Gemmatirosa kalamazoonensis: one gene and its partner. The protein of the gene in region 2 interacts with the protein of the main gene of each other region in a pairwise test. Links are inferred from orthologs where the notes say so. Each region holds a gene or a part of one and is shown on either strand. Other genes may lie near its edges.

Region 1 (4,488 bases), 400 kb from region 2 along the record:
GTGCGGCGGGGGCGTCGGGCGCGCCGGCGCACGCGGCGAGCAGGAGCGCGCCGAGCAGCGTGGCAGGCAGCGTGGCAGGGAGGCGCGGACGACGGAGCGGCGGCATGCGACGGCGGCGTGGGAGCGGCGATCCGGAGCTTAGCGCCGGGCGCGGCGCGAGCAAGCGGCCAGAAGGGCGCACGCGGGAACGGACGTCGCTCGTAAGTGTTTGATACAGAACGAGTTGCCAGGCAGGGCCCGGGTTGACTTCGGGGCCTGTTCAGGCGATATTTCGAGCTTGCCTCGCGGCCATCGTGGCCCGGGAGCCGAGCGCCACATCCGGACGTAGAACATGACCGCACCGAACAATCGCGAGCGGATCCTGCCCCGTCTCATCGACGAGGAGATCAAGGAGTCGTTCATCAACTACTCGATGAGCGTCATCGTGTCGCGGGCGCTGCCCGACGTGCGCGATGGGCTCAAGCCCGTGCAGCGGCGCGTGCTGTACGCGATGAACGACCTCGGGCTCACGCCGGGACGGCCGTACAAGAAGTCGGCGACGGTGGTCGGCGAGGTGCTCGGCAAGTACCACCCGCACGGCGACTCGTCGGTGTACGACGCGCTCGTGCGCATGGTGCAGGACTTCTCGCTGCGCTATCCGCTCGTCGACGGGCAGGGAAACTTCGGCTCGGTCGACGGCGACCCGGCGGCGGCCTATCGGTACACCGAGGCCCGGCTGACGCGCGTCGCGATGGAGATGCTCGCCGACATCGAGAAGAACACCGTCGACGAGGCGCCGAACTTCGACGACCGCCTCACGGAGCCGCGCGTGCTCCCGTCGGCGCTGCCGAACCTGCTGGTGAACGGCAGCTCGGGCATCGCGGTCGGCATGGCGACGAACATCCCGCCGCACAACCTGCGCGAGGTGGTCTCGGCGCTGCACGCGCTGATCGACAACCCCGAGCTCGACGCGGCGGGGCTGCGGAAGCTCATCAAGGGGCCCGACTTCCCGACCGCCGGCTACATCTACGGCCGCCAGGGGATCAAGGACTACATCGAGACGGGGCGCGGCCGCATCGTGATGCGCGCGCGCGCGGTCATCGAGGAGAAGGAGAGCTCGAACAAGAGCCAGATCGTCGTCACCGAGCTGCCGTATCAGGTGAACAAGGCGCGGCTCGTCGAGCAGATCGCCGAGCTGGTGAAGGAGCAGAAGGTCGACGGCATCAGCGCGCTGCGCGACGAGTCGGACCGCGACGGCATGCGCATCGTGATCGAGCTGAAGCGCGACGCGATCCCGCGCGTGGTGCTGAACCAGCTCTACAAGCACAGCACGATGCAGTCGACGTTCGGCGTCATCATGCTGGCGCTCGTGCCTGATCCGCACACGAAGCAGCTCGTGCCGAAGGTGATGCCGCTCCGCGACGTGCTGCAGCACTACGTCGAGCATCGCCACGACGTCATCGTCCGCCGCACGCAGTTCGACCTCGACAAGGCGCTCGAGCGCGAGCACATCCTCGAGGGGCTCAAGATCGCCGTCGACAACATCGACGAGGTGATCAAGATCATCCGCGCGGCGGCCGACACCGCGGTGGCGAGCGAGCGGCTGCAGAAGCGCTTCAAGCTCAGCGAGCGGCAGGCCGAGGCGATCCTCAACATGCGCCTCGCGAAGCTCACCGGCCTCGAGATCGACAAGCTGGAGGCCGAGCTGAAGGAGGTCCGCGCGACGATCGCCGACCTGCGCGGGATCCTCGCGTCGCGGCCGCGACGCATGGGCATCCTGAAGGACGAGCTCACCGAGGTCGCGGCGAAGTACGGCGACGATCGGCGCAGCGAGATCACGAGCGACGAGGGCGAGTTCACGATCGAGGACCTCATCGCCGAAGAGGACATGGTCGTGACGATCTCGCACTCGGGCTACATCAAGCGCACGCCGGTGACGACGTATCGTCGCCAGCGGCGTGGCGGGCGCGGGCTGTCCGGTCAGGATCTCAAGGACACGGACTTCATCGAGCGGCTCTTCATCGCGAGCACGCACGATTACATCATGATCTTCACGGACGATGGGCGCTGCTTCTGGCTCAAGGTCCACGAGATCCCGCAGGCCGGGCGCGCGACGCGGGGCAAGCCGATCGTCAACCTGATCAACGTCACGCCCGACACCGGCATCCGCTCGATGGTGCCCGTGCGCGAGTTCCGCGAGGACCAGTATCTCCTGTTCTGCACGAAGCAGGGCACGGTGAAGAAGACGTGCCTCTCGGAGTACGGGAACGTCCGCGCGAACGGCGTGAAGGCGATCAAGATCGAGCGCGGCGACGAGCTGATCGACGTGCAGGTCACGAGCGGCACGAACGACATCGTGCTCGCGACGAAGCACGGCCTGTCGATCCGCTTCCATGAGGCCGAGGTGCGCGACATGGGCCGCGACACCACGGGCGTGAAGGGCGTGGAGCTGCGGCCGCAGGACGCGGTCATCAGCATGGTCGTCATCAAGCGCGACGCGACGCTGCTCGTCGTGACCGAGAAGGGGATGGGCAAGGTCACGGACATCGACGAGTACCGCGTGCAGAAGCGCGGCGGCAAGGGGATCATCACGGTCAACCGCACGGAGAAGACCGGCAACGTGGTGTCGCTGATGGAGGTCCTCCCGGAGGACGAGATCATGCTCATCACGAAGCAGGGCATCATCATCCGCTCGGCGGTGAACGAGGTGCGCAACACGGGGCGCAACGCCCAGGGGGTGCGGCTCGTGAACCTGGACGCCAACGACATCGTCTGCTCGGTCGCGCGCGTCGTCGTCGAGAAGGACGAGGGCGGTGAGGCGGGCGAGGAGGCCGACGACCTCGCGCCGACGGGCGGCGAGGACGACCTGTAACCCAGAGGGCAGGAGGGCAGGAGCGCAGGAGGGCACGAGGAGCGGTTAGGCTCTCGTGCCCTCCTGCGCTCCTGCCCTCCTGCCCTCGGGGTCGCGCTCCTGCCCTCCTGCCCCGTGCCTTACTACATTGCGCCATCCGAATTACACGCTGCCGTTAGGATGACGACGACACTCGAGCCGCAACTCGTCTCGCTCGACGCGATCCGCGCCGCTGCCGCCGTGCTCGACGGGGTGGCGGTGCGCACGCCGCTGCTGTCGGCGGCCGACGTGGTGCCCGAGGGGCGCGTGTGGGTCAAGCCGGAGATGCTCCAGCGCGGCGGCGCGTTCAAGCTGCGCGGGGCGTACACGTTCATGAGCGCGCTCGACCCGGCGCAGCGCGCACGCGGCGTGGTCGCGCCGTCGTCGGGAAACCACGCGCAGGCGGTGGCCCTCGCCGCTCGGCTGTACGGCGTGCCGGCCACCGTCGTCATGCCGACCACCGTGTCGGCGGCGAAGCGCGCCGGTGCCGAGCGGCTCGGCGCGCGCGTGGAGCTCGCCGGCACGACGACCGACGACCGCATGCGCCGCGCGCAGGAGATCGTCGACGAGTCGGGTGGCGTGCTCGTGCCGCCGTACGACCATCCGACGATCGTCGCCGGTCAGGGCACGGCGGGGCTCGAGATCGTCGACGATCTGCCGACCGTGCGCATGGTGCTCGTGCCGATCGGCGGCGGCGGGCTGAGCGCCGGCGTGGCCACGGCGGTGAAGCTGCTCTCGCCCGACACGCGCGTGATCGGCGTCGAGCCGAGCGTCGCGCCGAAGCTCTCGCGCGCGCGCGCCGCGGGGCGGCCGGTGCACATCGGCGCGAACCGCGGCCTCGCCGACGGGCTGCTCGCCGTGCAGGTCGGCGACGTGCCGTTCGCGCACCACCAGCGCTACGTCGACGACGTGGTGCAGGTCGACGACGCCGCGCTCCCGCGCGCCATGCGTGCGCTGCTCGACCGGCTGAAGCTCGTCTGCGAGCCGAGCGGCGCGATCACGATCGCCGCGCTCATGGAGGGGCTCGTGCGCCCGGCATCCGATGGCGACACCGTCGCGGTGCTGAGCGGCGGCAACATCGAGTGGCCGGGGCTGGTCGCGCTGTTGGGCGACCAGCCTGGCGCGTGACGACGGCCCTCGACGCGTGGTCTCGCGACGTGGCCTCTGAGACTCGCGCGGCCGGCGCGCGCATCCTCGTCGTCGACGACGACGCGGCGGTGCGCCAGAGCGTCGCGTGGGTGCTCGAGGAGTACGGCTACGAGGTCGTCGCGGTGCCGGGCGGTGGCGGGCTGCTGGAGCAGCTCGACGGTGACGGGCGCCCGCCCGACCTGCTGCTGCTCGACATCCTCATGCCCGACGCCGACGGCGTGCAGCTGCTGGAGCGGGTGAAGAGCGACGAGCGGTGGCGCGACGTGCCGGTGCTCATGCTCTCCTCGGTGCCACCGGAGGAGGCCACGGTGCGCACGTTAGGCCTCGGCGCGGCGGACTTCATCCGCAAGCCGTTCCGCGGCCGCGAGCTCGTCGCGCGCGTGCAGGCGCAGCTCCGCGCCGGCGCCATGCTGCGCGCCACGCGCGAGTCGCTGCTGCGCGCGGAAGAAGAGCTGCGCCGCGCGCGCGAC
Region 2 (5,783 bases):
AACGCCGCCACGATCGGCGAGCTCGGTCAGGCGATCGACGAGGCGATCGGTCGCGACGACGTCGGTGGCCTGATCCTCACCGGCGCGGGGCGCGCGTTCGTCGCCGGCGCCGACATCTCCGAGATGAGCGGCCAGAGCACGCTCGAGATGCAGCGCATGGCGCGCCGAGGGCAGCTCGTGTTCCGCCGCTTCGAGACGTCGCCGAAGCCGACGATCGCCGCCGTGAACGGCTTCGCGCTCGGCGGCGGCTGCGAGCTGGCCATGGCGTGCCACGTTCGCCTCGCGTCGGACGCGGCGAAGTTCGGGCAGCCCGAGGTGAAGCTCGGCCTCATCCCGGGGTACGGCGGCACGCAGCGGCTCCCGCGCCTGGTCGGCAAGGGGCGCGCGCTGCAGCTCCTGATGACGGCCGAGATGATCGACGCGAACGAGGCGTACCGCATCGGCCTCGCGAACGCGGTGGTGCCGGCCGCCGAGCTGCTCGACCGCGCGCGCGCCATGCTCCAGCAGATGCTCGCGAACGCGCCCGTCGCGCTCGCGCTCTGCATCGAGGCGGTGAACGCGGGCTACGACCTGCCGCTCGAGGAGGCGATGCAGATGGAGGCGCACCAGTTCGGGCTGTCCGCGAGCACCGACGACATGCGCGAGGGGACCGGCGCGTTCCTCGCCAAGCGCGCCGCCCAGTTCACGGGGCGGTGACGTCGCCCGACGCGGCGCGGCCGCGTGTGCGGCTGCTCCGGCTCGCCCTGCGTGACTTCCGCAACTTCGAGCGGCAGGACGTGCCGTTCCCCGCCGACGGGCTCGTGGTGATCGGCGAGAACGGCCACGGGAAGAGCAACCTGCTCGAGGCGATCTACTACCTGCAGCTGCTCCGCTCCGTGCGTGGCGCGCGCGACCAGGACCTCGTGCGGTTCGGCGCGCCGGGCTTCCACCTCGGCGCGACGGTGGCGCGTCCCCCGGGGTCGGTCGGCGCGCACGAGATCGGCGTCGGCTTCGAGCGCACGGGAAAGAAGAAGCGCGTCCGGCTGGACGGCGCCGAGCCGCCCCGTCTCAGCGACGCGCTCGGGGCGGTGCCGAGCGTGATCTTCTCGCCGGTGGACGTGGCGCTCGTGGCGGGCAGTCCCGCCGAGCGTCGGCGCTACCTCGACGTCGTGCTGGCACTCACGTCGCGACGCTATCTCTCGGCGCTGCAGTCGTACCGCGGCGCGCTCGTGCGCCGCAACGCCGCGCTGCGCGACGCGGCGCGCACCGGTCGCGGGGAGAGCCGCGCCGCGGTGTGGGAGCCCGCGCTCGCCGAGCACGGCGCGGTGCTCTGGGTGGAGCGGCGCGCGTGGTGCGCGGCGCGGGCGGACGCCTTCGCGGCGCTGTGCGCGGCGATCGGCGAGCGCGCCGCGGCGCGCATGCGCTACACCTCCGCGCTCGTCGTGGACGACGCGGCCGATCCGGTCGCGGCGGCGCGCACGGCGCTGGAGCGCGCGCTCGCCGAGAAGCGGCTGCTCGACGTGAAGCGCGGCGTGACGCACGCCGGCCCGCACCGCGACGATCTGGAGCTGACGTTAGGCGGGCGCGATCTGCGGCTCTACGGCTCGGCGGGGCAGCAGCGGACCGCGGCGATCGCGCTCCGGCTGCTCGAGGCGGCGACGCTGCGCGACGCGAGCGGCTGCGAGCCGCTGTTCCTGCTCGACGACCCGTTCGCCGAGCTGGATGCGCGCCGGGCGCACCGCATCCTGGAGCTGTTGGGCGACGCGGGGCTCGGCCAGACGGTGCTCGTCGTGCCGCGCGCGACCGACATTCCCGCGGAGCTCACGCGGCTCGAACGGACCACGATCCGCGACGGCGTGCTCGGTGCGTGAGGGCCTGACGAGACGAGCGCCCGGAGCCGATCGGCTCCGGGCGCTCGATCCGAGTCGGCGACGGCGTCAGGTCGTGCGGCGGCGCCGCGCCGCGCCGGCGACGCCCAGCATGCCGGCCGCCGTGAGCAGCAGCGTCGCCGGCTCGGGCACCGACGATGTCGCGGCGATGACCTCGATGTTGTCGAGGTTGAACGACGTCGGCTGGCCGATCGGGTCGATCGCGATGGAGAGCCCGTCGATGAGCGTCGCCGGGTTGGTGCTGAAGATCGTCTCGAACGTCGTGCTCGAGCCGAGGAAGCCGTTCATCGTGAAGACAGAGTTGATCCCCGAGTAGCCGATGATCTGATAGCTGCTGCGGCCGTTCTGGCTCACGAGATCGACGCTGCCGAACGTGAACGCGCCCCCGCCGCTGCGGGTGACGAAGAGCGACGAGAGCGACGGGCTCCCGATCGGACCACCGAAGATCGACGGGACCGGGTTGCCGAACACGTGCGCTTCGAACCAGGCGCCACCGGTGGTGGCCACGTCGAAGCCGTTCTCACTGTGGCCCGCGTACGCGGCACCGTTGCCGCCGGACAGGTTGTCGAAGTGGACCTGAGCGCGGGCGGCGGCCGGGAGCAACGCTACGGCGGCGGCGAGGCAGCGCACGGCGACGGCGACGGGACGGCGGAGCATGGCGGCGGTCTCCGGGAGGGATAGAAGAAGCGGGACTGGTGCTGCCAGCTGCCGGGCGACTATGGCTCAGTACGGCTGTTCTGTCAATGCTCAGTACGGCCGCGGACACACCGACTAGCTTCCACCGATGCCCGATCGCCCCTCCCGTCCCACCCCACTCGGTGACGTGCTCGCGTCGGTGCTCGCGCAGGCGGGCATCACGGACCGGGTGGCGCAGGCGTCGGTCGTGCCGGAGTGGGCCTCGCTGGTGGGGGCGCAGATCGCGGCGGTGACGGAGCCGCTGTCGGTGGCGCCGGACGGCACGCTGTTCGTGGCGGTGACCACGCACGCGTGGATGACGGAGCTGTCGCTGCTCGAGCCGGAGCTGCTGAAGCAGCTCAACGGGGTGCCCGGCCGTCCCCCGATCGGGCGGCTGCGGCTGGTGCTCAAGCGCTGAGATCGGCAGGCCGGCCGGGGCCGCCGGAACCTCGGCCGTAATTCGTTGTAAAACAATAGGTTACAGCGGTGTCGGCGAGTTGCGTTCGGGGTCCTCTCGGGTTACATTCAGAGGCTTCCCTCGGCGCGCACGAATGCGCCGCGGCGGCACGGCATCACGACTGGAGTGATCATGGCGAAGACGATCGAACCGCCCGCCGCGGCGACCGGCGCGGCGTACGGCGCGGGTAGCATTCAGGTCCTGAAGGGGCTCGAGGCGGTGCGGAAACGCCCGGGCATGTACATCGGCTCGACCGGGCCGCGCGGGCTGCACCACCTCGTCTACGAGGTGGTCGACAACTCGATCGACGAGGCGCTCGCCGGCTATGCCGACACCGTCTCGGTCACGATCCACGCCGACAACTCCATCACCGTCGACGACAACGGCCGCGGCATCCCGGTCGACATCCATCCCGTGGAGCGGAAGCCGGGGCTCGAGGTCGCGATGACCGTGCTCCACGCCGGCGGCAAGTTCGACAAGAACAGCTACAAGGTCTCCGGCGGCCTGCACGGCGTCGGCGTCTCCGTCGTGAACGCGCTCTCGGAGCGGCTGCGCGTGTGGGTCAAGCGCGACGGCAAGGAGCACTACATGGACTTCGTCCGTGGCGACACGAAGACGAAGCTCAAGGTGCTCGGCGACGTGCCGAAGAAGCAGACCGGCACGAAGGTCTGGTTCAAGCCGGACCACGAGATCTTCACCGAGACGACGGTCTTCACGTACGAGACGCTGCGCGACCGGCTGCGCGAGCTCTCGTTCCTGAACAAGGGCGTGAAGATCACGCTGCGCGACGAGCGCGAGACGCCGGCGAAGGAGGAGCTGTTCCACGCGAAGGGCGGCCTTCGCGAGATGGTGCAGTACCTCAATGGCCTCGGCACGAAGAAGACGCTGCACCCCGAGGTCGTCTACATCGAGACCGAGCGCGACGACATCGGCATCGAGCTCGCGCTGCAGTACAACGACTCGTACTCCGAGTCGGTGTTCTCCTTCGTGAACAACATCAACACGCACGAGGGCGGGACGCACCTCACGGGGCTCAAGAGCGCGCTCACGAGCGTCATCAACAAGTACATCGAGAAGTCGGGCGCGCTGTCCAAGAAGGACAAAGACATCCGCCTCTCCGGTGACGACGTGCGCGAGGGGCTCACGGCGGTGCTCTCGGTGAAGATCCGCGAGCCGCAGTTCGAGGGACAGACGAAGACGAAGCTCGGCAACTCCGAGGCGGAGGGCGCCGTGCGCTCGGTCGTCAACGAGCTGCTCACGCAGTATCTCGAGGAGCACCCGCGCACGGCGAACGGGATCATCGAGAAGGCGGTGAGCGCGGCGCGGGCGCGCGAGGCGGCCCGCAAGGCGCGCGACCTGACGCGCAAGAAGAGCGCGCTCGACGTCGGCAACCTGCCGGGCAAGCTCGCCGACTGCTCGCTCTCCGACCCGAAGATGTGCGAGCTCTATCTCGTCGAGGGCGACTCGGCCGGTGGCTCGGCGAAGCAGGGGCGCGACCGCATGTTCCAGGCGATCCTGCCGCTGCGCGGCAAGATCATCAACGTGGAGAAGGCGCGCATCGACAAGGTCCTCTCGAACGAGGAGATCCGGACGATCATCACGGCGATCGGCTCCGGCATCAAGGAGGAGTTCGAGCTCGAGAAGACGCGCTACCACAAGGTCATCATCATGACGGACGCGGACGTCGACGGCGCGCACATTCGCACGCTGCTGCTGACGTTCTTCTTCCGGCAGATGCCCGAGCTGATCGAGGCCGGGATGATCTACATCGCGCAGCCGCCGCTCTTCCGCGTCGCCAAGGGCAAGGAGGAGTACTACGCCTACGGCGCCGAGGAGCGCGACGCGATCGCCTCGCGCCTCATGAACGGCGACGGCAACAAGGCGAACCTCAACATCCAGCGCTACAAGGGGCTCGGCGAGATGAACCCCGAGCAGCTCTGGCGCACGACGATGGACCCGGAGACGCGCACGCTCCTCAAGGTCACGCAGGAGGACGCGCTCATGGCCGATCAGATCTTCCAGACGCTGATGGGCGACGCGGTCGATCCGCGGCGCGAGTTCATCGAGGCGAACGCGAAGTTCGTGTCGAACCTGGACGTCTGAGCTCGATCCGGCGGCGCTCCCGCCGATGCAAGGAGGGCGGTCCCTTACCGGGGATCGCCCTTCTTTGCATCGGCCGCTGGCGGGCTCGCGGACCCGGGCATATGGTAGCGCACGGTTCGCCCCCTTCCACCGGTCCTCGGCGCGCGCAGCCACCGCGCTCGAGTCCCTCCTCCGCCCCCCCGCCTCCGGAGGTTCGCAGATGCGGCTCGTCCCCGCCGTGATCGCCGCGCTCGCGCTCGCGGCCTGCAGCGCGTCCCCCGATCTCACCGCGCCCCCCGGCCGAGCGCCGTGCGCCCTGCGCTCGACGTCGCACCGACGGTGCAGACCTTCCAGATCGGCATGCGACTGTTCGTCAGCGTGTGCGCGGTGCCGACCGGTGTCGTGCAGATCCCGCTCTCCGGCACGGTCCAGTGGGTGGTCCGCATGGTGCCCGTCGGGGACCGCCTCAGCTACGGCGTGCACACCAATCTCCAGGGCCTCACCGGCACGCTGCCCGACGGATCGAGCGTCGTCGCCAACGGCGCCGGGAACACGGTGTACAACGCGTTCGACGTGTCGGACCCGAGCGCCCCGTTCACCTCGACGTCGGTCAACCGGCTGTATCTCGTGCAGCCCAGCACGGGGATCGTCTACGGGACGCAGTACCGCTACCGGGTGACCATCACGCCGGACGGCGCCAC

The links. Proteins that work in one complex are often made in the same cells at the same time.
Region 1: the proteins of gyrB (region 2) and gyrA interact in binary tests that used the Escherichia coli proteins (3 or more experiments, as listed by UniProt). The link is inferred for Gemmatirosa kalamazoonensis from one-to-one orthologs.

Annotation. Positions count from the first base shown.
Region 1 is NZ_CP007128.1:2,785,180-2,789,667, forward strand. What follows is about bases 1-3,091. They hold gyrA (DNA gyrase subunit A), read left to right. Parts: upstream 1-331; coding sequence 332-2,851; downstream 2,852-3,091. Other genes in these bases: J421_RS11950 (hypothetical protein), read right to left, coding at 1-106; J421_RS11960 (threonine ammonia-lyase), read left to right, coding at 3,011-3,091. Also shown: more of J421_RS11960, read left to right, coding at 3,092-3,997; J421_RS32750 (GGDEF domain-containing response regulator), read left to right, coding at 4,027-4,488. UniProt on the Escherichia coli protein: A type II topoisomerase that negatively supercoils closed circular double-stranded (ds) DNA in an ATP-dependent manner to maintain chromosomes in an underwound state.
Region 2 is NZ_CP007128.1:3,182,006-3,187,788, reverse strand. What follows is about bases 2,630-5,617. They hold gyrB (DNA topoisomerase (ATP-hydrolyzing) subunit B), read left to right. Parts: upstream 2,630-3,132; coding sequence 3,133-5,103; downstream 5,104-5,617. Other genes in these bases: J421_RS13645 (hypothetical protein), read left to right, coding at 5,392-5,617; J421_RS13655 (DciA family protein), read left to right, coding at 2,653-2,961. In the rest of the region: J421_RS13670 (enoyl-CoA hydratase/isomerase family protein), read left to right, coding at 1-696; DNA replication/repair protein RecF, read left to right, coding at 693-1,850; J421_RS13660 (PEP-CTERM sorting domain-containing protein), read right to left, coding at 1,917-2,525; more of J421_RS13645, read left to right, coding at 5,618-5,783. UniProt on the Escherichia coli protein: DNA gyrase negatively supercoils closed circular double-stranded DNA in an ATP-dependent manner to maintain chromosomes in an underwound state.